DNA from 4 places in the Ureibacillus sp. FSL W8-0352 genome. Region 1 is predicted to be linked to each of the others. Evidence: riboswitches for the same ligand, from Rfam matches in the RefSeq annotation. Region 1 holds a riboswitch; each other region holds the start of a gene.
The links. A riboswitch is a leader RNA that binds a small molecule or an ion and turns the genes downstream of it on or off. The one in region 1 is predicted to bind cobalamin.
Positions count from the first base shown of each region.

Region 1 (6,140 bases):
TCCGCGTGGAAAATATTTAAATAAGCAACACCTGAACCATTCCGTTGTCCTAATTGATTGGAATAAGAAAAGGCATTTTCTAATAATTTTGCAACGGGCATAACACCGCTTGCCCGATTGGCGATACCTTTTATCGGATCACCCAAAGGTCTTAAATCCGTTAAATTTACCCCTACCCCTCCGCCAAGCCTTGAGAGTTCTAAACAATAACCGAGGTTTTCTGCAATGCTATTCATCGAATCATCCATGGATAATTTAAAACAACTTACCAATTCCCCACGCGCTTTTTTACCGCTATTCAGTGTGGTTGGTGTTGCTGGTTGAAAAGCCTCCATCATCGCACGAATTGCTTTTTCTGCCAACAATTCATCACCATTCGCTAAATATAAGGCGATAATGCTCATCCGATCCTCATAAGTTTCTAAAATTTCTTTTCCATCTCGACTTTTCATTGCGTAACTTTCAAAAAATTTGCTCGCGCTCATAAATGTTTGAAATCGAAAACGATAAGAATACGCAATGTCAAAAATTTTATTTATAAATTCGAAAGAATATTTTTGTAAAAATTCTTTCTCATAATATCCTTCTTCAATGAAAAAGCGAATCTTTTCTTCCAAACTAGAAAACTTCCGCATTTTCTGATTAACATGTTCGATAAAATATTGACGAGTAGCCTCTCGATCTTTCTCTAAATCAATTTTTCCTGTTTGGTGGTAGTGATTCAAAATTTCATTATTCAAAGTTAAATAGCTTTTCATCACTAAATCTCCTTTTGAATTACTCTGTTATAATAATCAATTATGGCATCATAATTTTTCTGAAATCCGCGTAATTCTATCTTTTGAACAATGGGAATTCCGTACCTTTCGTTAATCAAATGAGCAGAACGGCAAAAATAAGCATGGCCGAAATTCGAGTTCCCACTTGCAATAACACCCTTACAGAAACGAACATTATGTTGTAAAAACGTTTCCACGTTTCGTGGTACTTCGCCTAATCCATCGGTATAGGTGAACAATAAGAAGGGTTCATTCAAAATAAGATCATCGCGAATTTCAATGTGGGGTAATTCTAATTGATGAACGATAAAACGCACGTTGCCCGTTCGAGAAGCATAAGCAATCATACTGTGATCCTGCTAATGAATTTTTTTATATTTTCTATGTTATCCATTAGCTCTCCATCGATTTCGATTACAGGGACAGAAAGGAATCCAGCATTCAATAATTTTTCTTTCGCTTCTTCATTGTGATCAATCAAAATTTCTTCATATTTCCCTTCATAACCAAGTTGATTTAATTCGTATTTCATCAACAAACATTTTGGGCAAACTTTTTTTGAATATAATTTCATTTCCTTCTCCCTTTCTACCATTCTTTTATGAAAATAAAAAAGCCATACCTTTTTCGGTATGGCTTTGAAATGGAAACAGTCAGGTACTAGGAAATGGACCGTCTTGCTTCCATTTCCTAGCCCCCGAAGAAATGAGCAATTCACGTTTATTAGGCAGGTCTCCTGGCTTATGCTTCATCCTCCAAGTTCCCTTCCCATACAAATTTGTACAGTGGATTTGAACTTTTCGTCAGCAATTACAGTTGCGGGGACAGCGTCAGATTTTCACTGACTTCCCTTTTAATCTACTATATATAGTAGAACCTAATAAACGAAATGCTATATATTGTGTTTTCGTGTTTCATTGTAACATGTAGTATTGTTAATTACAAGCTTATTTGGTAAATGATACAGTATCTACTAAAATCATTCACTCGATACGTAGAACTTAAGAACGGTTGGTTAATTTTCCTCTTTTAATATCTCAGGAATACCATACCAAACGCGAATGACTTTCTCACTTTTCTCAAAAAGTTGTTGATACAATCTACCACAAGTATCTCTCAAATGACGATCCTCTTTTGAAAGCGGCACTATTCCACGTCCGATATCCGTACAAATACAAATTAGGTTTGTCTTATAATCTAAATTCATTAATTTCCCCATTATTTGTGATACGATTTCATCTTCCGATAAATCCGGGACGAGCAAAATCATTTTTTCAAAACTACCTATAATAACGTATTCATCTTTTGTAAAAGGGCCTTCCGGTATTTCGCCTTCATAAAAATAACAGCGATTCGCACCTATTTCTTTTAACATGTTACTTACAAATTTTCGTTTACCATTATAGGCGCCTCCAATAACTGATTGCATTCTCTTCCCCCTTTCAAAGATTCAATATCGTCCCAACATAGGGTATAAATCATCCGATGCTGTGCATTAACATCTTGAAAACTTTTCTCTTTTTGAAATTTCGATAGGATAACACGAATGACACCACCGTGGACGACAAACACATATTCTCCACCACAGCTCACGATTTGATGAAAACAATTTAAAATCCGTTCTTTAAACGAAACAAAAGATTCACCATTTGGTGGCGCAGCTTTCTCTGGTGAATCAATCCACTGCCGATACGCTGGATTATCTTTTAATTCATCATAAGTTTTCATTTCAAAATCTCCAAAATGTAATTCCCTTAATTGAAAAAAAGGATGGTATTTTGCCTCGGGGAAATAAAGTTGCGCTGTTTCTATGCAGCGCTTTAAGTCACTGCCAAATACATCCTTAGTATGAATCGGTACTTGACAATTTGCTGTTTGTATGTATATCGATTCATTCGTCCATCCAATATATTTTCGCTCTAAATTCGCTTTCGTTTTTTCATGCCGAATTAAATGAACAGTAACAGCATTCCCCATAATGCCAATTCCATCCCTTCATATAAAGCACCTAGCAAGTCTCCCGTCATTCCGCCAAAATGGCGATATGTCCAATGCCGATAAATCCAAGTCATCACAAACATGCTAAATGTTAAAACAAATAGTTTATATTCATTTAACACAAAACCTGTTATGAGGATAATGAATATATAACACGCAATATAAATCCATAACGATTTTGCCTTCACATGTTTTTTAAAGTAGGCTGCCAATCCAGATTCCTTCACATTTACTGACAGATTGAAATAAATCAATATTGCTAATCGACATAAGACAGGTATGATGATAAAAAATAAATAAAAGTTTGTTGGGCGCTGATGTAAATACTCATAAAATATGCCGATTTTTAGTAGAACAATGAGCACTAGATTAATAGCACCAAAAGCTCCAATACGGGAATCGCTTAATATTTCTAGTCGTTTTTCTTTATCTCTATAAGAAAAATAAGCATCGCTTAAATCGATCCAACCATCGAGATGCAACCCACCCGTCATCATAATATTGATAATGACAATGATAATTGCTAAGAAAAGTGGAGTAAAATTGAAATAAACATCATTCAGTAGAATGACAAGTACAACGATTACCCCCATAAAGAAGCTAATGAAAGGCATTGTGCCAAACATCGCTGTAACAGTTTTATTATTCATTGGAAGTGTCTTCCGAATGGGGAAAGAAGTAAAAAATTGAAGAGATAATAATAACCCTACAATAATATTTTTCACAAAAACACCGCCTATTTTCTGCGTACGCGAATACCATAATCCAACTCATATGCTTCATCACAAATTGAGACAATCCATTGATGAAGAGTTCCGAGGAGTTTTCGATATAGTTGGACTTCTTGGAATGAAGATGGTACTTCATCAAGCACTTCATTTGAAACAATTAAGATGATAACACCATTTTCTTTCCATTGCGTTATTGCCTGTTGAAACTGATGCATCCAATGATAGATTGTATGTAATCGGTCTTCTTTTAAATGTTCGGTCTTGTATAAAATATTGTTCAGCCAAGTTGTTATACAATCCCATAATACAATGTCATTCTCTTGAAACCTTTGTACAGGCAAGTCATCAATTACGTCTATTGTATACCATGGCTTTTTCGAGCGTTCTCGATCCTTTTGATGGCGAACAATTCTTCTTTTCATTTCTTCATCGAAGGGGACACCGGAAGCTAAATAATAAAGGCCTTTTTGGTTTTGGTCGAAAAACTTGACAGCCACACTTTCTGCAAAGGAACTTTTACCACTTCGAACCCCGCCTGTAATAAAAATGATTTTTCCCATTCTCTTCCCTCCTCTAATCTATTTTCCCCCAAAAATTAGAGCTGTCCAAAATGAGTATATCATTTTATGGACAGCCTGCGAAAAATATATTTTATTTATCATTTCCATTCCATTCCGACACGCAAAATCTTATAATCCATTTTGACTTGAATATCCATCTCTTTATAAATTTCACGCCAAGCATCTTCTGTTTTTACATTTTCTTCCCAATATTTCGGATGATATGCACGCACCCTTGCACCAATTGCAAGTATATCCGATTCATCTTGCTGCAATTTTTTCACTAGACTATTTAAGGCTTTTCCTCCCAACTCAGATGCTGATTTTTCAAGTTCTTGCAATTTTTCTTTACTTAAATCATTCGTATAAAGTTGTTCTTCAACAAAACCTTCTACTTTGACATCGATCAATACTTTCGGTTTTCCGTCTTGAATTTCTACTGAGATTTTTGAAATTCTTTTGAATGGCTTTACAAGATAAACCCCTTTTTTATCACCAGGTACAATTACATTAGAATAACCAGCAGGATTTATTCCCTGCATCGCTAAAATAGCTCCTGTTTCCGTTGGCGTTAACGTACCAACCATTTGATAATCTTTAAAATAAACGAGTCCGTCAACCAAAATATGATCTCCCATCGGCTTTACAAGAGGAATGATTGCATCCACACCTTCATCAGAAAAATCAATCCACACTTTCCCTAAATACTCTTTCGGTAACTTTCCGAACTTTACAGCATCTCTTAACGTATTAGCTAAATATAAAGAAGGGACTGTTTGAATGGGTGGTGTAGCATTTAATATTTCTAGTGCTTCCCCTTCCGTAACCATAATCCACGCAGTTCTTCTTACTTCAAAATCTCTTTTTAAAAAATCCATAATATCTTCAAGACCTTTTTTTGCAATTTTGTCACTGACAACAATCAATTGAATATGTCCTAAATATATTTTTTCTGCAAGTTCTTGTTGTAAATTGGATAATACATCCTTCATTGAATATCCATATGTTACTAACAGCCAATCAGTCTCTGCGGAATTTGTATTTCCTCCTTCGGGTCCAAGCATAATTTTTCCTGGTACTGCTAATTGGGCTGCCACTTTATAAATGATTTTTTCCTCTGCTGGAAACTCTCCTTTCGAATGGGTGACTTCAGGCATTTCAATATCTTCACCTTCTTCAGCAATATCAATCGATAAAGCTAAAATATTTGCCCTTTCTTCAAGTTCATAACGATCCCAACAACCACTTAACAAAAAGACAGCAATCAGAACAAAAGCGAATTTTAATTGAAACCTTTTCATTGCACTCCCGTCCTTTTTCGAAAATGGCCAATGATTAATAAACAAACTGGGAGTATAATAAATAGAAATAGACCAACATAAGTAATTTTTGAAGCATATTCATATATTTCATAAACATTATTTGGAATTAACGCAAAAACAAAAATTACCGGAATCATGAGCACTGTAATGAAACTATATTTATCTGTACGAAATAACTCTGCAGTGCCACGTACAATCACGAAGTAATATGAAAGCAATGTCGTAAATACAGCAAAAATCCAAGTAATTAAAATAATGGCGTCGATTCGTGATAAAACTTCTCCGGGTATTTGGATAATTCGACTAAGGGATAAAATAGGCCAATACATTTCTTGTAATTCCTTAGCACCAAATACCCCTAGAGAAACCACAATGCAATAAAGAATGGCTAATGCTCCTAAAAAGAATCCCCAAATTCCATTTTTAACACAATTTTCGTAATCCTTTATATACGGTATTAACATGGCAATAACAAAATAATTCGTTATGACCTGCGTCATGATGATGGCCCCAGACAAAAACTGTTTCACCGATAAATTATGGCCTAAAATCGGCAGTAAATGATATGTTTCAATATCTTCTAGGGCAAACAAAAAGAAAAACATTGGAATTATTAAAAATGGTAAATAAAAAAAGTGAATATAGGTGAAGGTAGAAACATTGCTATAACCGACTAAAGCACAAATTATAATCATGATAAGAATGGAAATTTCAATGGGTGTATTGGGCAAAAGCCCAGTTGCTAATACT
Region 1 is NZ_JBBOQT010000001.1:837,013-843,152, forward strand. Features, by position in the region: gene nrdE (class 1b ribonucleoside-diphosphate reductase subunit alpha) at 1-758, opposite strand, end outside; gene nrdI (class Ib ribonucleoside-diphosphate reductase assembly flavoprotein NrdI) at 761-1,126, opposite strand; gene NST98_RS04230 (glutaredoxin family protein) at 1,123-1,353, opposite strand; cobalamin riboswitch at 1,489-1,675, opposite strand; gene NST98_RS04235 (bifunctional adenosylcobinamide kinase/adenosylcobinamide-phosphate guanylyltransferase) at 1,795-2,208, opposite strand; gene NST98_RS04240 (histidine phosphatase family protein) at 2,160-2,756, opposite strand; gene cobS (adenosylcobinamide-GDP ribazoletransferase) at 2,729-3,502, opposite strand; gene NST98_RS04250 (bifunctional adenosylcobinamide kinase/adenosylcobinamide-phosphate guanylyltransferase) at 3,514-4,068, opposite strand; gene NST98_RS04255 (Ger(x)C family spore germination protein) at 4,167-5,369, opposite strand; gene NST98_RS04260 (GerAB/ArcD/ProY family transporter) at 5,366-6,140, opposite strand, start outside.

Region 2 (6,140 bases), 630 kb from region 1:
GTTGTTTGATGTAAGCTTTTTTATACGTCCAGTAAGATCTTGACATAAGGAAAGTAAAAAAGTTCGCCAAGCATAAGTAGATGAATTTAGAAAACGGTAGATCGTATCTTTTTTAGGTAAGTCCACGGCTTTCTTACTTTGAAGTGCTTGAAACCAATTTTTATATTGGAAAACAAGCAAAAAAATAAGACGGAAAATAGATAAGCATGAATAACCAAATCCCTTAGTAATTCTCGCTTTTCTCAAATGTTTGCCTATATTTAATTCAGAAAATCTTCGTTCAAGTTCTTTTGGTAGTTGTGCAAAAGTATCTTTTTTCGTTATCATAATGGTGACACCTTCTTTGGTATTTGGTTTGTTCACCATAATTTTACCAAAAGATAGGTGTCTTTTTCTTTTAAAAAAATAAAATCAATAAAAAACAAGAGAAATAATGAAAGACGATATAAAACAGTCATATCAAGAGTTGCAATAAGATATTACTCTGCGAAAGTTGAGTAACTAACAAAAAGTGTTCACCGTAAATGAGAAAAAAATGTTCATTTGGGGTTGACGTTCACAAAAAAGTGATAAATTAATGTTACCTATTAACAATGAAGGGAATTTAGATTTAGATTTCATGGAAAATTACATGAAACAACAAGAATTAAAACAACTAGGAAAAATAAAAAGTTATTTAACCAAGTAAATAGTAGGAAATGACTCTTATTAATTATTTTTAAGCCACTCTAATGAATAAATTTATAGTATTCAACTAACATCTATCTTATTGGTTCAAATTGGTTCAAGTAATACCATCTTTAATACTTTTTCATACATTTTAATCCATATAACAACTCCCAAAACGTTGATATAAATGGATTCAGATGTATTCAATACACTTAGAATTTATCTGTATATTTCTCAAAACGTTAATATATACGTTTCGCGACTCTTTTCACTTCGGTGGAAAGGGTCTTTTTTATGCATGAAAATACCTCGTGACTACTTTTGATGCTCAACAAACTATTGGATTTTTCCGCAAACTCATCTTTAAAGAGTGTGGGAAAAATGTATGAATCCTTTTAATGGATTTCATTTATAATACTCAACAACATTACCAATTAAACTAATATATCTTATATAAGCAGCAGCTCCACTAGCATAACAAGAGTATGATATAATTACTTATCAATTTAGGAGTATTTAATATACTCGAAAATAAGAAACTGGTGAACAAGTATGGAACGTGAAAATACAATTGGGATTGCCTTTACAATCGGTGCTTATATCGTATGGGGGATACTACCTATATACTGGAAGTTTTTAGACGAAGTCCCGCCCCTTGAAATATTAGCCCATCGTGTACTTTGGTCGTTGATTTTCGTATTAATCATTGTGAGTATTTTAAAGAGAAAGCAATTAAAAAACTTCTTTCAAGTTGAAATGAGTGAGAAAAAGACATGGTTTGGACTGATTCTTGCTTCTCTATTTATTAGTATTAACTGGCTCACGTACATATTTGCTGTGAATTCAAATCACATAGTCGATGCAAGTTTAGGGTACTATATTAACCCCCTCGTCTCTGTTTTGTTAGGGGTTTTTGTATTGCGTGAAAAAATTAATAAATTGCAGGTAGTCTCGTTCGTATTGGCTGGAATCGGTGTGATTTATATGACAATATCTATTGGGAAGCTTCCGTGGATTGCACTCGTATTAGCACTATCTTTTGGTTTTTATGGACTGGCTAAAAAATTAATAAAAGTAGATTCGATGTTAGGCCTATTATTAGAAACTTTATTTGCGGTCCCCTTTGCGCTATTATTTTTAGCGTATTTAGGAGTTAATGATCAGCACAGTTTTTTAGTTGGGTCTGTGAAAAATGATTTATTTTTACTCGGATCCGGTATCGTTACAGCTTTGCCTCTTTTATGGTTTGGTATGGGGGCGCAAAAGATTCCACTTTATATGGTCGGGTTCATACAATATATTGCCCCAACCATTAGTTTAATTCTTGGCGTACTTATGTTTGGAGAGTCATTTACAATAGATCATGCCATCACTTTTGCATGTATCTGGCTAGCCATAGCTATTTTTACTTTCCCAACTATTCGTCAAATCATAAAAAAACGAAAAGAACCAACAGGAGATCCAAATGTAGGCGGCATTTAGAAAAGATTGTTGTGTATCCTTATTTCATTAATGAAGTTCAATACAAATACGATTCTTAGAACGAAATTAAACCCTTTCTCGAATGGTCAAGAAGGGGTTTTTTTATCTTATAAAATGTTTCGTATATTTCCTATAAAAAGCTCGCAAGCCCAAGCGATATCAATATAAATGGTGGTAAGAATGCCACTTGCTGAACCCACTTTTTTTGCGACAAAAACACCCCTAATTTAATACCAATGGAAACACACAATCCACTCATAATGGCAACGAATATGGCACATATAAGGGGTGGATAGCCGAGCATCGCAGCACCAAGTCCAGTACTAAAAGCATCTAATGATAGGGCCAAACCAAGTAAAAAGGCTTCTTTTTTTGAAATAACACCCGAGTTATCTAAATCCGCTTCTTGTGGTTCTTTTAAAATGGTAATAATGATCCCTAATTTTTGCAGATGAATTTTCCATTGTTTTTCTTGTGGAATACTTTTATTTATTGGAGCATTGTCAGGTGATCTCTTCTTAGAGCGGATGACATTCACTAAATTAAATAGCCCGATGGAAATTAATATGAATCCTCCAATTATTTTTGCAGTCTCAGGAGTTAAGTACGAACTTAATACATTTCCAATAGTCATGGATGCTAAAACCATGATTCCAGAACAAAACATGATGATGAATATTGCTATGAATGGAACGCGAATACGACTTAATCCATAAGAAATTCCGAGGCCAAAACTATCCAAACTTACAGCAACCGTTAATACGATTAATCCAATAAAAAAAGCAAGACTATTTTCTCCTCTAATTAGTGATTAAGCTTATTGTATGAATGTTTATGGGAGATGTGAGGAAGTTCTTGTATTACATTTTGTTCTCTTTTTTATCGTAAGATTAGGGGCCTGTAGAAATATTATTACTACCCTCATCGATTCCTAACAAAGATTGTAGACATTTGTGTTTTTTTGTATTATAATAAATGAAACTTAATATTGCTTATTTAGGTGTTATATGGATTAATTCCAATGATATAACTTAAAAGGGAAGTTTGGTGAAATTCCAACACGGTACCCGCCACTGTAATACAGAGCAACTTGCATGATGTCACTACTTTTAATAGTGGGAAGACGCAAAGAGCGATGATGTTAGTCAGGAGACCTGCCTATAATAAGAAAACACACAAAACCCACGGGATATGGAGAGGAGTGTTTACGGAAAGTATATCTGTTAATGAAACTTAAAATAATATATCTTTTGTGGGCATTTGAACCAATGTGGTTTAAATAGCCTTTTTTATTGCCTTTTTCTTAAAGCGATTTTCTTGAATTCCAAAAGCAGTTACAAATGACCAATATTATGTGTGTGGGGGGAACTATGAAATTTAAAGAATATCTACTGTTAGCCATCCCTTTTATGATTTCAACGGTTACCCAGCCACTACTTGGAGCAGTAGATACCGCTGTAGTTGGCAGACTTGAAAATGCATCATATCTTGGCGGAGTAGCAATTGGAACAGTCATTTTTAACACAATGTATTGGCTATTTGGATTTTTAAGAGTGAGTACATCCGGTTTTTCGGCACAATCGTTGGGAAGTCGAAAAGAAAAAGACCGATACGATGCTTTTATTCGCCCCTTCGCAATGGCACTTATTTTGAGTATTCTCTTTATTACATTTCAATCAGCCATAAAAAACATAGCACTCTTAATTTATCAACCCTCACCAGAAGTGGCCATTCATGCAACAACCTATTTTAATATATTAATTTGGGGAGCGCCCTTTGTGCTAATAGGTTATGTGAACTTAGGATGGCTCATGGGACGGAAACATGTTAAAGAGACTTTATTTTTACAAATATCTATGAATCTCATAAATATAATTTTAGATATTGTATTCGTCTTTGCCTTTGAAATGTCTATTGCAGGAGTGGCCTATGCAACGTTAATTGCTCAGGCGTATGGGTTTATTCTTGGAATCTATTTTGTATTGAATAAATTAAGTTTAACGAGAATATTCCAATTAAGAAACACACTATTAGATAAGGTAACCTTTAAAAAAATAATAGGGGTCAATGCGGACCTTTTTATTCGAACGGTTTGTCTTTTAGTCATGACCAATATGTTTATTGCAAAAGGCGCGGAATTTGGAACAGTAGTACTCGCGGCAAATGCTGTGCTTTTCCAAATCCACTATATCATTTGCTATTTGTATGACGGTTTAGCCAATGCCTCTAGTGTGTTTGCAGGGAAATATGCTGGAGAGAAAAATGACAAAGCCTTTAGTGAAATGCTATCTATATCGAATGTTTGTATCGTTGTACTGAGCATCATCATCTCATTGAATCTCATCTTTTTTAAGGAACCAATCCTATCTGCATTTACGGATATTGAAAGTGTGCTTGGGACGAGTCATGACTATTATGTCTGGCTTATAATACTACCTTTTGCCATCGGAATTGGACTTGTTTACTATGGAATATTTACTGGGTGTACATACACTGGACCGATAAGAAATTCAATGATTCTATCTCTAATTGTATTTCTAATAGCATATTATTTCTTTATCCCAAACTATGAAAATCATGGATTATGGTTAGCTTTTATCTTTTTTTGCCTCGGTCGAAGCGTATTTCTTATTCTCTATTTAAAACAGCTTATCAACAATATCTTTCTCAAGAGAACAGGGGAAAAATGGACGTGACAAGATGAAAATTTCTGTATTTAAAAGATTTGGCTCTATAATATTTGGTGTTGGTGAGTATAAACCAGCACCAATTTTTTTGAACAAAAAAATGAGACAGTGACAAAACTCTGGTAAAATGTAATCGCCAAAACACATTTTCCAAAGGAGTTGTGTCACATGTCTCACCATCATTCTATACGAAACCTACTCAATATAAAAGACAAAAATATCACATTTGATGAAAATTTTTGTTCTACCGAAACAATCAAAAAAGTAAAAGCGAAAGTCTTTCATGGGACGTTAACGTATCAACCAAAAGCTTGTTATGCTTGTGGACATGTCTTCGATGATCAAATCATTAAACACGGTTTTAAAACGTCTCTCATTAAAATGCCTAGCATTTCAGGTTTTCATACCTACTTAAAATTGCGTAAACAGCGTTATTTCTGTAAACATTGTCATTCCACGTTTACTTTAAAAACGAGCGTCGTGGCTAAAAACTGTTGTATTTCCAACAATACCAAAGTATCGATTGCTTTAAACGCCAAAGATAAAATATCCGAAAAAGATATTGCGATGAAACATAATGTTTCTCATGCCACTGTCAGTCGTGTCATTGACAGCTTTTATAGCTACTATCAACCAAATGTTCACTACCTTCCAAAGCATTTGTGTTTTGATGAGTTTAAATCAGTGAAATCCGCAGCTGGAGCGATGTCCTTTATTTTCTGCGACTCTGAAACGGGGGAGATTGTGGATATCGTGGAGGACCGGAGATTATCTGTCCTCAAAGAGTATTTCTTACGGTATTCCAAGAAGGCGAGAGATGCGGTAAAAACGATTGTCATCGATATGTATAGCCCTTATATTTCCTTAATCCAAGAAGTTTTCCCTAAAGCGGAAATCGTACTCGACAAATTCCATATCCTCCAACTATTTAGCAGAGCTTTAAACAAAACGCGCATCAACGTCATGAATCGGGATAAAAAGAATTACAATAAATTGAAAAAATACTGGAAGCTCCTTCTGAAAGATCAAACAAAACTTGATTATAAGAACTATACATATCATCGTTGCTTTAAAAAGCATATGTGTGAGGTGGAGATTCTCCACTATCTCATTGATTTAGATTCTGAATTAAAAGCGTCCTATGAGTTATACCAATACGTTCGACATTACATCAAAACCAAAGACTTTGAGCTCCTAAAGAAAACATTAGAGAATAAACAAAATATCGTTTCCAGCTATATGAAAACCGCCATCAAGACAATCAACAAATACATCAATTATGTCGAGAATACGCTAAAGTAC
Region 2 is NZ_JBBOQT010000001.1:1,468,239-1,474,378, reverse strand. Features, by position in the region: gene NST98_RS07585 (IS4 family transposase) at 1-327, opposite strand, end outside; gene rarD (EamA family transporter RarD) at 1,222-2,151, shown strand; gene ytaF (sporulation membrane protein YtaF) at 2,282-2,917, opposite strand; cobalamin riboswitch at 3,133-3,327, shown strand; gene NST98_RS07570 (MATE family efflux transporter) at 3,522-4,847, shown strand; gene NST98_RS07565 (ISL3 family transposase) at 5,007-6,140, shown strand, end outside.
Region 2: another riboswitch for cobalamin. It lies ahead of NST98_RS07570 (MATE family efflux transporter); the one in region 1 lies ahead of NST98_RS04230 (glutaredoxin family protein).

Region 3 (6,140 bases), 640 kb from region 1:
TTGCTTCTAAAATGATCAATGCAAGATCTGAAACAGTAGATGAAAAACCAAGCTTTAAACAATCTTTCTATCGTAAAAGATGCATCATCCCAATGGATTCCTTCTATGAATGGAAAAGAGAAGGCAATTCGAAAATCCCTATGCGAATTAAAATGAAAGACGATTCACTCTTCGCGGTAGCTGGTTTGTGGGATACTTGGCAAAGTCCTAACGGAGCTGTTCATACGTGTACAATTTTAACGACAACTTCTAATAAATTCATGTCGACAATTCATGAACGAATGCCAGTAATTTTACCAAAGGAACATCAACATACTTGGTTGAATCCCCAAATTCAGAATCGGGATCAATTAAAAACATTACTAGTGCCGTATCCTTCAGAATTGTTAACAGCTTATCCAGTTTCCGATAAAGTAAATTCTCCTAAAAACAATGGAAGAGAGCTCATTGAAGAAGTTTCATAAATTGGAGTCAAATTTGAAACAGCTTATCCACATTAATTGTTCTATTTTTATGAGATAATAGTATTGTGATAGCGTTTTCATTACACTCTATCACAAAACAATATTGAATTAGAGGGGTAAAAAATGAGGCAACTAGAAGAAAAAAGTCTACTATCAAATGAGTTCCTTCAAGTTCGAACAGAAATGACTCGTTTTGGTATGGCTTATAAATTTGCCCTTGAAGAAATTTCAACGAAAGTAAATATATTAAAGGAAGAATTTCGACTAACTCATGAATACAATCCGATAGAGCATGTGAATACACGAATTAAAACCGTAGAAAGCATCATTAAAAAGGCGGAAAAGAAGAAAATTCCCCTCACTTTAGAGTCTATTAAGGAAAATATTCGTGATATTGCAGGCATTCGCATCATTTGCTCTTTTGTTTCTGATATTTATCGCATTAGTGAAATGATTCAAAAACAATCAGATATTCAAGTGATAGAAATAAAAGATTATATAAAAAACCCGAAGCCTAATGGTTATCAAAGCCTCCATATTGTCATGAAAATACCTGTGTATATGTCGGACCGTAAAGAAAATGTGTTTGTAGAAATGCAAATACGTACGATTGCAATGGATTTTTGGGCGAGTCTAGAGCATAAAATATATTACAAGTACAATCGTCAAATACCAGAACGAATAAAAGAAGAATTAAAAATGCGGCATTAACGGCAGCTGAATTAGATCAAAAAATGGAGAAAATTAATCAAGAGGTCAATATTTTAAAGGATCAAGAAAATCAACTAACGCAGTATATACATAAACCAACAACCGTCGTAAACCTATTAGATTTGAGAAAATAAGAATGGGCTTCCAAATAACTTGGAAGCCCATTCTTAATGTGCGCCCGGCATGTACATGAACTATAGGGTGTAAGTCCCGAACCCCGAAGACAGAAGTAGAGGTTAGCCAAGAGCAAGGGTGTCCGTGGTGACGCGGAATCTGAAGGAAGCTGGAGGCAAAACACCGGTCCGAGGAACACGAACCTCATATAAGGCTAGGTATGATTGAGTGAGTTTGCGTAACAAAACAAAGCTCTTTCTGTCGAAGGTCATATCGAGTAAATGAGGCGGATAGATGGTGTGAAAGTGCATGTACTTACCCGGGGAGGTCTGGCGGATAGGTGAAGTTCGCTTCATAACCTACTTAGTGATAAGTAGCTGAACCGTCAGAAGTCAGCAGAGGTCATAGTATTAGTTGGTTTAGAACTACTAAGAAGGACCGAACAATTAAGAGAGAATAGCCCTTGGCATTCAGTGAGTCATGATGAACACAGAAAACGTAGTACCTCACTTGAGGAAGGAAGCGGTGAATCCCGTGGGAGACCTCTTGGAGGGTGGAGTGACCACTGGCATAAGAAGACAAGCTATTCACGGAAGTTATGAAAACTTGCGTCAATTATCTTAATTGAACCGCCGTATACGGAACCGTACGTACGGTGGTGTGAGAGGACGGGAGCTAATCACTCCCTCCTACTCGATTGTGCGCCCGGCATGTACATGAACTATAGGGTGTAAGTCCCGAACCCCGAAGACAGAAGTAGAGGTTAGCCAAGAGCAAGGGTGTCCGTGGTGACGCGGAATCTGAAGGAAGCTGGAGGCAAAACACCGGTCCGAGGAACACGAACCTCATATAAGGCTAGGTATGATTGAGTGAGTTTGCGAAACAAAACAAAGCTCTTTCTGTCGAAGGTCATATCGAGTAAATGAGGCGGATAGATGGTGTGAAAGTGCATGTACTTACCCGGGGAGGTCTGGCGGATAGGTGAAGTTCGCTTCATAACCTACTTAGTGATAAGTAGCTGAACCGTCAGAAGTCAGCAGAGGTCATAGTATTAGTTGGTTTAGAACTACTAAGAAGGACCGAACAATTAAGAGAGAATAGCCCTTGGCATTCAGTGAGTCATGATGAACACAGAAAACATAGTACCTCACTTGAGGAAGGAAGCGGTGAATCCCGTGGGAGTCCTCTTGGAGGGTGGAGTGACCACTGGCATAAAGAGAACAGCTATTCACGGAAGTTATGAAAACTTGCGTCAATTATCTTAATTGAACCGCCGTATACGGAACCGTACGTACGGTGGTGTGAGAGGACGGGAGCTAATCACTCCCTCCTACTCGATTAAATCGATTGTTGTTTTGACATAATTTGTTGCATATATTGTTGGGATTCTTCTAAAGTTGTCATATGATTCATCATTGCGCTTGCTGCATCAAGTAATGGGAATGCTAATGCAGCCCCGGAACCTTCACCTAAACACATATTCATATGTAACAATGGTTCTATCCCTAACACTTGATTTGCAATTTTTGCACCAAGCTCTTCAGAAAAATGAGAAGGTATAATATAATCTTTTACTTTCGGTTCTAGTTGATACGCAATGAGTGCAGCAACTGTTGAAATAAACCCATCAATGACTACAGGTACTCGATTTGCAGCAGCACTTAATACAACTCCCGCCATCCCACCTAATTCCAAACCACCAACTTTTGATAGAACATCAATGGCATCGTCAGGGTTCGGTTGATTTACTTGAATTGCTTGTCGAATGACCGATATTTTGTGTTCAATACTGTCTACACCAGCTCCTTTTCCCGTAACGATAGAAGGATCACATTGATGGAAAACAGATAAAACTGCGGAGCTAGCAGTTGTATTGCAAATGCCCATTTCTCCCGTGGCAAGTACATTCATACCATTTTTTATTTGTTCATTAGCAACTTCAATACCAACTTCAATCGATTGAATTGCTTCCTCTCTCGTCATTGCAGGGCCTTTTGCCATATTGTCTGTTCCGTATTTTACTTTTTTAATAATGACCCCTGCATCTTTAGGTAAGTCTTCTTTTATACCTACATCTACGGGAATCACTTTAGCTCCAGCAGACTTTGCAATGACACATACCCCAGTAAATCCTTTAGCAAAACCAAGAGATTGCATTACTGTTACAAATTGAGGATTATTTGAAACATTTTCTTCATGGACTCCATGATCCGCAGCTAATGAAATAACCGCTTTATTCGTTACATCCAGCTCAAGTTTTCTATAAATCCCCGCCAGTTGAATTGCGATAGATTCTAACTTTCCTAAACTTTTTAACGGTTTACAAAGAGCATCAACTTTTTGTTGGGCTTGTTCCGCAATGTTCTTGTCTAATCCCTTAATCTGTTTTAATGTAGCGTTTAATAATTCCATAAAATCTCCTCCATATTTCAGTTAATAAAAAAGGAAAAGTCCGCAGTTTATTCCATAACAAAATAAACTACAGACTTTTCCATCGTACTGTATGTATACGCGTAATTAGGCAGGTCTCCTGGCTTAGGTTCATCACATATATGGGCCTTCCCAGTTTCCTAGTGGCATTTCCATATTGCTCTCCATTACAGTGGTGGGACCGCTAAAGATTTTCACTTTATTCCCTATTCTCCCTTAACGGGCACCTAATTACAGCTATTTACTTTTAAAATAAATGTATAATGAAGTGGTATTATAGTCAAGGATTCAAGAATCTATATGGAAGAGGAGTTATCAATGGTAGCTGCATTAAAGCTTATAAAATATTTAAAACCATATAAACATTTTGCTATATTAGCTCCGCTATTGATGGTATTAGAGGTGGCGATGGATTTAATTCAGCCTACGATTATTCACAAAATTATCGATGAAGGAATCGCAAATAATGACACATCCTACATCATTATGATGTTTATTGCCATTTTGCTATGTGCTTTTATAGGATGGCTTACCGGGGCTGGTTGTGGCTATTATAGTTCGAAAGCTGCTGTAAATTTTGCAACAGATATAAGAGCAGATTTATATGAAACGATTACATACTTTTCTAATAGTAATAAAGATAAATTTACGTTAGGTAAGCTGATCACGAATTTAACGAATGACGTGGAAATGTTACAAAAAGCATTAATAATGCTTTTAAAAGTTTTTGTCCGTGGTCCTTTAATGTTTATTGGAGCAGTAATCGTTGTTTTCTTTACTGCAAGAGAGTTATTTCCGGTGTTATTTTTTGTAGTTCCAGTATTAATCATTAGTTTATATGTATTTATTAAATTATCGATAGTGTTGTTTCGAAAAGTACAAGAAGCGATGGACCAAATTAATACTCGGGTACAAGAAAACCTTGCAGGAATTCGTGTCATTAAAGCATTTAACCGAATGGCGTTTCAAGTAAAGCAATTTAAAGTAGTAAACGATCGCATAACGAAACGGAATATGACAGCAGATCAAGTTGTAGCTGCGTTAATGCCAATTACTCAGTTCGTTGTAAATATCGGAATTGTTTTAGCGCTAATGCTAGGGGTAGTGAAAGTTGAAGCAGGTACAATTGAAATTGGGGTAATCGTTGCATTTATCAACTATTTAATGATGATAATGAACGGTTTAATGAGCTCCAGCAACGTACTTATTCAAATTGCTCGTGCCATTCCAAGTGCGGAACGAGTTGTAGACGTATTAGAGGAAAGCCCGGATATTACCAATGTAAAAAATCCAGTTACTAAAGAAATTAAAGGCGATGTGAAATTTGAACACGTGAGTTTTTCTTATACGAAACTAGGAGAGCCAGTATTAAAAGATATTTCATTTGAAGTGAAAGCCGGTAGTACGGTCGGTATTATCGGGATGACAGGGAGTGGGAAATCGACTCTCATTAAGTTGCTTGCCCGTTTAATGGATGTAGATGAAGGAACGATTTACATTGACGGTATTCCAATCCAACAATACAACATTGAAACTTTACGAAATTCATTAGCCTTCGCTCTACAAAAGGCAACGTTATTCTCTACAACGATTGAAGAAAACTTGAAATATGGAAAAAATGATGCATCCAAAAAGGAGATACAAGAGGCGTTAATCGCATCAAATGCTTTTGAATTCGTTGAAAAATTAGATTATAAAGAACAACACGAACTAACACAAGGAGCAACGAATTTATCTGGAGGACAAAAACAACGTCTAGCGATGAGTCGTGCCCTCATTCGAAAGCCAAAAATATTAGTGTTAGATGATACAACGTCTGCAGTAGATAGTATTTCAGAAAAAATCATTCAAAATAATATGAAAGAAAATAATAGTGAAAGTACGAAATTTATCGTATCGTCAAAAATTTCTTCCATTCAACATGCGGACTTAATAATTGTGCTAGAAGACGGCCGCATTGTTGCGAAAGGAACTCATGATGAATTGTTGGAGACAAATATATATTACAAAGAAATTGTAGCAACTCAAGTGAATAATGGAGGTGCTATTCATGAATAGATTACAGGAGTCCATTTCCGGAAGAGGAGGCGGTCGTGGGCAAGGACCGACGGCAAAGCCGAAAAATCAAAAAGAAACATTAAAACGGATTTGGAGCTACTTAAAATTACAAAGATTGGGCATTGTTTCTGTAATATTGTTAGTGTTTATTACTTCTATTTTAAGCATTTTAGGACCTTTGCTTATTGGAATAATCATCGATGAATATATTTTACCCCTCGATATTGAAGGAACCATTCGGATGGGGATTTTACTTGCAGCAATATTTATAGTTTCTTCTATATTAACATGGTTGCAAACGTTTATAATGATCCGGGCAACGTTAAAAACAATTCAACATTTAAGGATGTTATTGTTTGAAAA
Region 3 is NZ_JBBOQT010000001.1:1,476,745-1,482,884, reverse strand. Features, by position in the region: gene NST98_RS07620 (SOS response-associated peptidase) at 1-464, shown strand, start outside; partial or broken gene NST98_RS07615 (GTP pyrophosphokinase) at 588-1,309, shown strand; gene NST98_RS07610 (hypothetical protein) at 1,770-1,913, shown strand; gene NST98_RS07605 (hypothetical protein) at 2,411-2,554, shown strand; gene cobT (nicotinate-nucleotide--dimethylbenzimidazole phosphoribosyltransferase) at 2,628-3,701, opposite strand; cobalamin riboswitch at 3,793-3,965, opposite strand; gene NST98_RS07595 (ABC transporter ATP-binding protein) at 4,038-5,777, shown strand; partial or broken gene NST98_RS07590 (ABC transporter ATP-binding protein) at 5,770-6,140, shown strand, end outside.
Region 3: another riboswitch for cobalamin. It lies ahead of cobT (nicotinate-nucleotide--dimethylbenzimidazole phosphoribosyltransferase); the one in region 1 lies ahead of NST98_RS04230 (glutaredoxin family protein).

Region 4 (6,140 bases), 1.2 Mb from region 1:
CATGATTAATGGTGTGGTGTCAAGCACATTAGAAGGAACTCCACAAGGAGGACCATTAAGTCCGCTACTATCTAACATTGTACTAGATGAACTAGATAAAGAATTGGAAAGAAGAGGACACAAATTCGTTCGATATGCGGATGACTGTAACATTTACGTGAAAAGTAAACGAGCAGGACTTCGCACAATGGCAAGTATCCAGCGATTTATTGAAGGAAAACTACGACTGAAAGTAAATGAAAAGAAATCAGCGGTCGACCGTCCATGGAAACGTAAGTTTCTAGGATTTAGCTTTACCTATCATAAAGAGCCAAAGGTTCGTATCGCAAAAGAAAGCCTTAAACGAATGAAGAATAAAGTTCGTGAAATCACATCACGCAAGATGCCCTACCCGATGGAATACCGCATTCAGAAACTGAATCAATATCTAATGGGATGGTGTGGATATTTTGCGTTAGCAGACACCAAATCTATATTCCCTGAATTAGATAAATGGATTCGTAGAAGACTTCGAATGTGTCTATGGAAGAACTGGAAGAAACCGAAAACAAAGATACGCAACCTTATTCAACTTGGCGTACCACAATGGCAAGCGTATGAATGGGGAAATACTCGGAAGAGTTATTGGCGTATTTCAAAAAGTCCAATATTACACAGAACCCTTGGTAACTCCTATTGGAGAAACCAAGGGCTGAAAAGTCTTGAAGCTCGTTATGAAAACTTGCGTCAATTATCTTAATTGAACCGCCGTATACGGAACCGTACGTACGGTGGTGTGAGAGGACGGGAGTTAATCGCTCCCTCCTACTCGATGATATATGTTGAGAAAACAACTGATTAGGAGAAACCACTTATGTACTACTACCAATCGAACTTAGAGATTCAACAAAATCGTCAAGCTTATGAATCCATGTATGATCCTAACCATATCTTGGTTCAAATCGACAAATTGATGGATTGGAATCATGTATATCAGTTACTTGAACCATTTTATCCAAGTACCATTGGTCGCCCTACGATTGATCCATTGATTTTTGTAAAAATCCTCATGATTCAGTATCTGGAAGGGTTTCGATCCGTTCGGTTTACCTGTAAACAAATCCAGCAACACGCCACATATCGCTGGTTTTTAGGTATTTCCCCCACCGATAAAGTCCCTTGCCACTCCAGCGTTTCCAAGTTTCTTCGCCATCGGGTCGATCCCGGTGTATGGGAAGCGTTATTGGATCATGTCCTTCAACGGATTCAAGAAGATGGGTTCTTGTCTCCAGAGACATGGGCAACGGATGAAACAGAGTTAAAAGCGAACGCCAATAGACTGAAACGCATCCAAGTGATTCAGACGATGGTGGAGAAAGAAGACGAGGACGTGTTACAACTGGTCAATGAAAAACGACAACAGCATGGAAAAAAACGTTAGCTCCCAAAGCAGAGAAGCTGGTAACCAAAAAGATGATCTGTAGCGTCACAGATCCAGATGCTGGGCTATCGGTCAAACATGATCCGCGTGGTCTCTTTGCGTTCCACGATCATCGAATCGTTGACACCTTGCATAATTTTATTTTGGATGCTTACGTGACTGCCGCCACCGTGCCTGGTCATCGTATTTTGATGGAGCGAATCGAGCGTGTTCAACATCGAGTAGGATATTCTCCTAAAGAAATCGTGTTAGACGCTGGCTATTATAACGCCCGACTAGCAAGAGAATTAGAGAAAAAAGGGATTTTGGCGTATATGTCGTATCGACGTTTTCATCGAAAGGAACATCCCGATTGTCGTTCCGTAAAGTTCCAGCAAGTCACAGACGATGTGTATGCGTGTCCCTGTGGCGTAAAGTTCACGTATTCCACGTCCACCCGTTCTGGATATCATGAGTACAAACCAGCAGTAAAAGGAAGTTGTGTGGGATGTCCTGCCGCAAAAGGCGCAAAGGATCGTGTATTTCGAGTTTCCGTTCATCAAGATATCTACGAACGAATGCGGAAACAACGATTATCGATGAGAGGAAAAGTGTTGCGATCGGTACGTCCATCGACGATTGAGCGAAGTTTCGCCGAAAGCAAAGAACTCCACGGTCTTCGTTTAACACGATACCGTGGAGTCCAGCAGAAGGAGTTTTGACAAAGGATGTCAAATATAAGACATGGCAAGGAGGAGATTGTGATGAAAACAGCTGATTTATGCGATGAATTTTTAAGTGAATTGCAAGTATGCCAGCTGCCGATGCAATCTTACGGCGGCAAAGCGGAATTTTCCGGACCGATCGCGACGGTCGATGTATTTGAAGATAATGTGCTCGTTCGTGAGGCGCTCGAAACTGTTCCAGCGGGCACCGTATTGGTCGTAGACGGAAAAGGTTCGCGAAATTGCGCGCTGCTCGGAGACCGTCTTGCCCAGATCGCTTGTGAGCGCGGGCTTGCCGGGGTGATTATTCACGGATGCATTCGCGATTCCGCAGAAATCGCCAATATGCCGCTTGGGGTGATGGCGATTGGCACTTGCCCGGTGAAAAGCAAAAAAGAAGGAAAGGGAAAACGGGACATTGCGCTCGAATTTGGCGACGTTCGTTGGGAGCCAGGCGCCTATGTGTACGCTGATCAAGACGGGATTGTATTGGCGAAAACGGACTTATTGAAAAAAAGTGGTTGACGATGTTTGAAAATTTGTACTACTATGAATAACAGAAATGTTCTTTGAAAAATCGACATTATATGCCAAACAAATAAGGTGCCTTTCTCATTAGAGAATAGGCTTAAAAGGGAAGTACGGTGAAAATCCGTCACGGTACCCGCCACTGTGATGGGGAGCTTTGTTGCATCATGTCACTGAAGGAAACTTCGGGAAGGCGCAATAAAGCGATGATCCTAAGTCAGGAGACCTGCCTTATTTGTTCGGACGGATACCTACGGGATTATAGGTAGACGTGCGGGAGAATGGTATACTTTTTTTTCTATATTTGTATGCATTTTTCTGCACCTCTGCGTATAGAGGTGCTTTTTATTTTGCAAAAAAGGAGAGACTCAACATGACAACATGGAACTTAATCGGAATGAAACATCATGTGCTGATTTGCAATGGAGGCAGCTGCATGCGTAAAGGGGGAGAAGAAGTAACGCTTGCCATCCGCGAAGAAATCGCGATGCTGGAGTTAGATGGCATTGTACATACGACGCGGACTCGCTGCAATGGCCGTTGCCAAGACGCGTGTGTAGTCATCGTTTACCCTGAAGGCGTATGGTACAACGGTGTGACGCCGGAAAAAGCAAGGGAGCTTGTGCGAAGGCATTTGCGAGATGGGGAATGGTTGGAAGAAACGATAACGTACCGTTATGAAGAGAAGCAAGGATTGATGATGTCAAAACAATCAAACGCCCCTCTAGGAATCTCGAAATTATGTAAAGCAACGGGAGGAACGAAAGCATGAAAAAATGGAAAGTCGCCCTTTTCCTTTGCGGTTTAGTCGTCTATTTTACGTTTACCGGCAGCACATCGGCATTTGCGATGCATATTATGGAAGGATTTTTGCCTGTTGGATGGGCGATTTTTTGGTGGCTTGTTTTTTTGCCATTTTTGATCATCGGTATGCGTTCACTAATTCGGATTACACGCGAGCATCCGGAACTAAAGCTGCTCATTGCGCTGTCCGGGGCATTTACGTTTGTGCTGTCCGCCTTAAAAATTCCATCCGTTACTGGGAGCAGCTCACATCCAACGGGGGTAGGACTCGGTGCGGTGCTGTTTGGCCCATGGACGATGGTAGTGATGGGAAGCATTTTATTGCTGTTTCAAGCGTTATTGCTGGCACATGGCGGATTGACGACATTAGGGGCAAATGCCATGTCCATGGCACGTCGGCCCGCTTGTGGCTTACGGCATTTATCGTTTTAGAAAAAAATAGAATATATCGCGACGCTGGACGATTTTTTTCGCTGCATTTTTCTCTGATTTGGCCACATATGTTGTCACCTCATTGCAATTAGCGCTGGCGTTCCCGGATGCGACAGGTGGGGTTTTCGCTTCGTTTGCCAAATTTGCCGGCATTTTTGCTATCACGCAAATACCACTGGCGATTACAGAAGGGCTGCTTACGGTCGTCGTTTGGAATTTCTTAACCACTTACAGTAGCGGCGAACTAAATCAGTTAGAGAGGGGAGTGTAATATGAAGCGAAGTCTTTTTCTTCTTGCTATTGCTGTTTTACTGGTAGTAGCGCCGTTATTGTTCATTCATCACTCTGATTTTGGCGGCACGGATGGCCAGGCGGAAAAAATGATTCAGAAGCTCGCTCCTCATTATCAACCTTGGATGGAAACCATATTTGAGCCGCCAGGCGGAGAGGTGGAAACGTTTCTGTTTTCTGTGCAGGCGGCAATCGGTGCCGGAATTATTGGCTATATTATCGGCGTCTATAAAGGCCGGGCGAACCGAAAAGAGGAAGCAAAATGATCCGGCAGTTTGACACCATCGCTTACGATAACCGCCTGCGGACAATACGCCCCGAACAAAAAGTGATATTTGCGCTTCTGTTATTAATGATGGCCATCACAGGAAACTGGAAAACGCAAGTAATGATGACGATTTGGCTTGCCATTTGGATTATCGGTTATGCGCGTGTTTCGTGGAAGGTGTACGCCAAAGCCCTCAGAGTCGTGGCATTGTTTCTGATGATGAGTTTTCCAGCTTTGCTTGTTTCGATAGACAAATCTTTTCATGTTTCCATTGACCGTTCGCAAATTTTCATCGCAATGTCTTTGCTCTCTCGTTCGGTCGCGGCATGGTCTTGCTTATTTTTTCTCTTGGTGACTACCCCGTTTCCAGAGATATTGTATGTGCTCAAACGAATGAAAGTACCATCCATTATCATTGAGTTGTTGTTTTTTATGTATAGGTTTGTATTTGTTTTCGAGAAAGCAGCAGAAGAGCTATACGTAGCAATGAAAGCAAGAAATGGAGGAAACCATTGGCGGCATGGTGGGATGTTGGTGTTCCAGCTTTTTTAAAAAATATGGCATTCCTATGAAGTGTTGCGCCTTGCTTTATGGGCACGCGGAGTTTCCGATGAAATGACCTATGTTCATGTGGAAACATATAACGAAAAAAATAAATGTTATCTGTGGGAAGCAGCCATCGGCATATGTTTGCTTCTACGGCTTGGATGATAGGAGGGCAGCAGGCAATGCTGAAAATGGACGAAGTATATTATACGTATCCGAACGGACCATGCGTGTTAAAAGGATTAAGTCTTCATGTTCCCACTGGAAAAAAATGCGCACTTATCGGTCATAACGGATGCGGCAAGACAACGTTATTTTTACATGCGAACGGGCTGTTGCGGCCCGACTCCGGAGACATCTATTGGAATGGAGAGAAGATGGATTATCGGCGTCAAACATTGCAAAAATGGCGGAAAGAGGTCGGCATCGTTTTTCAAAATCCGGAACACCAGCTTGTTGCGCCGTTGGTACGTGATGAGCTGGCGTTTGGCCTGCACCATTTAGGAATGAAAAAACATGAGATGGACGAGCTCATTGAAAAAGCGCTGGACGAGTTTGGATTACGTTCATGGTTGGACAAGCCCATTCATCATTTAAGTCTCGGTCAAAAAAAATGGCTGACGCTTGCCGCCATAATGGTGATGAATCCGAAATTATTAGTGCTCGATGAGCCGACGGCATATTTAGATCGCCTGCAAATCGAGAGGTTTGTCGAGAAGATTAACGATATTCATCGAGCTGGCACGACAGTTTTGATCGCTACTCATGATTTTGATTTTGTCTTAGAGTGGGCAGATATCGTGTTTGTCATGCATGACGGACAAATTGTCATGCAAGGATCACCGCAAGACGTATTTGCAAGGCAGCATCAATTGCAAAAATGGCGTCTTGGTGTTCCGCTGCTTGCTTCTGTATGGAAAACATTGTTTCCACACGATACGCGCATCCCGCGAAATGTGGAAGAAATGAAACAATGGATGAGAATGGTTGAGCGCACAAACCTCCGTATTAGTGAAAAAGTGATATAGTGTTTAAGTTTTTTCATTTATAACAAGAAAAGACTTGCAGAAACAGAAAGAATCATCGGTATTAAATGACTTTACCATGTGATTGTTACATGTATAGCGTGAGTCTAAAAGAAAACGGT
Region 4 is NZ_JBBOQT010000001.1:2,003,032-2,009,171, reverse strand. Features, by position in the region: gene ltrA (group II intron reverse transcriptase/maturase) at 1-739, shown strand, start outside; partial or broken gene NST98_RS17320 (transposase) at 854-2,109, shown strand; gene rraA (ribonuclease E activity regulator RraA) at 2,164-2,649, shown strand; cobalamin riboswitch at 2,709-2,900, shown strand; gene NST98_RS10255 ((2Fe-2S) ferredoxin domain-containing protein) at 3,026-3,424, shown strand; partial or broken gene NST98_RS10250 (energy-coupling factor ABC transporter permease) at 3,421-4,159, shown strand; gene NST98_RS10245 (energy-coupling factor ABC transporter substrate-binding protein) at 4,161-4,445, shown strand; gene cbiQ (cobalt ECF transporter T component CbiQ) at 4,442-4,999, shown strand; gene NST98_RS10235 (energy-coupling factor ABC transporter ATP-binding protein) at 5,176-6,021, shown strand.
Region 4: another riboswitch for cobalamin. It lies ahead of NST98_RS10255 ((2Fe-2S) ferredoxin domain-containing protein); the one in region 1 lies ahead of NST98_RS04230 (glutaredoxin family protein).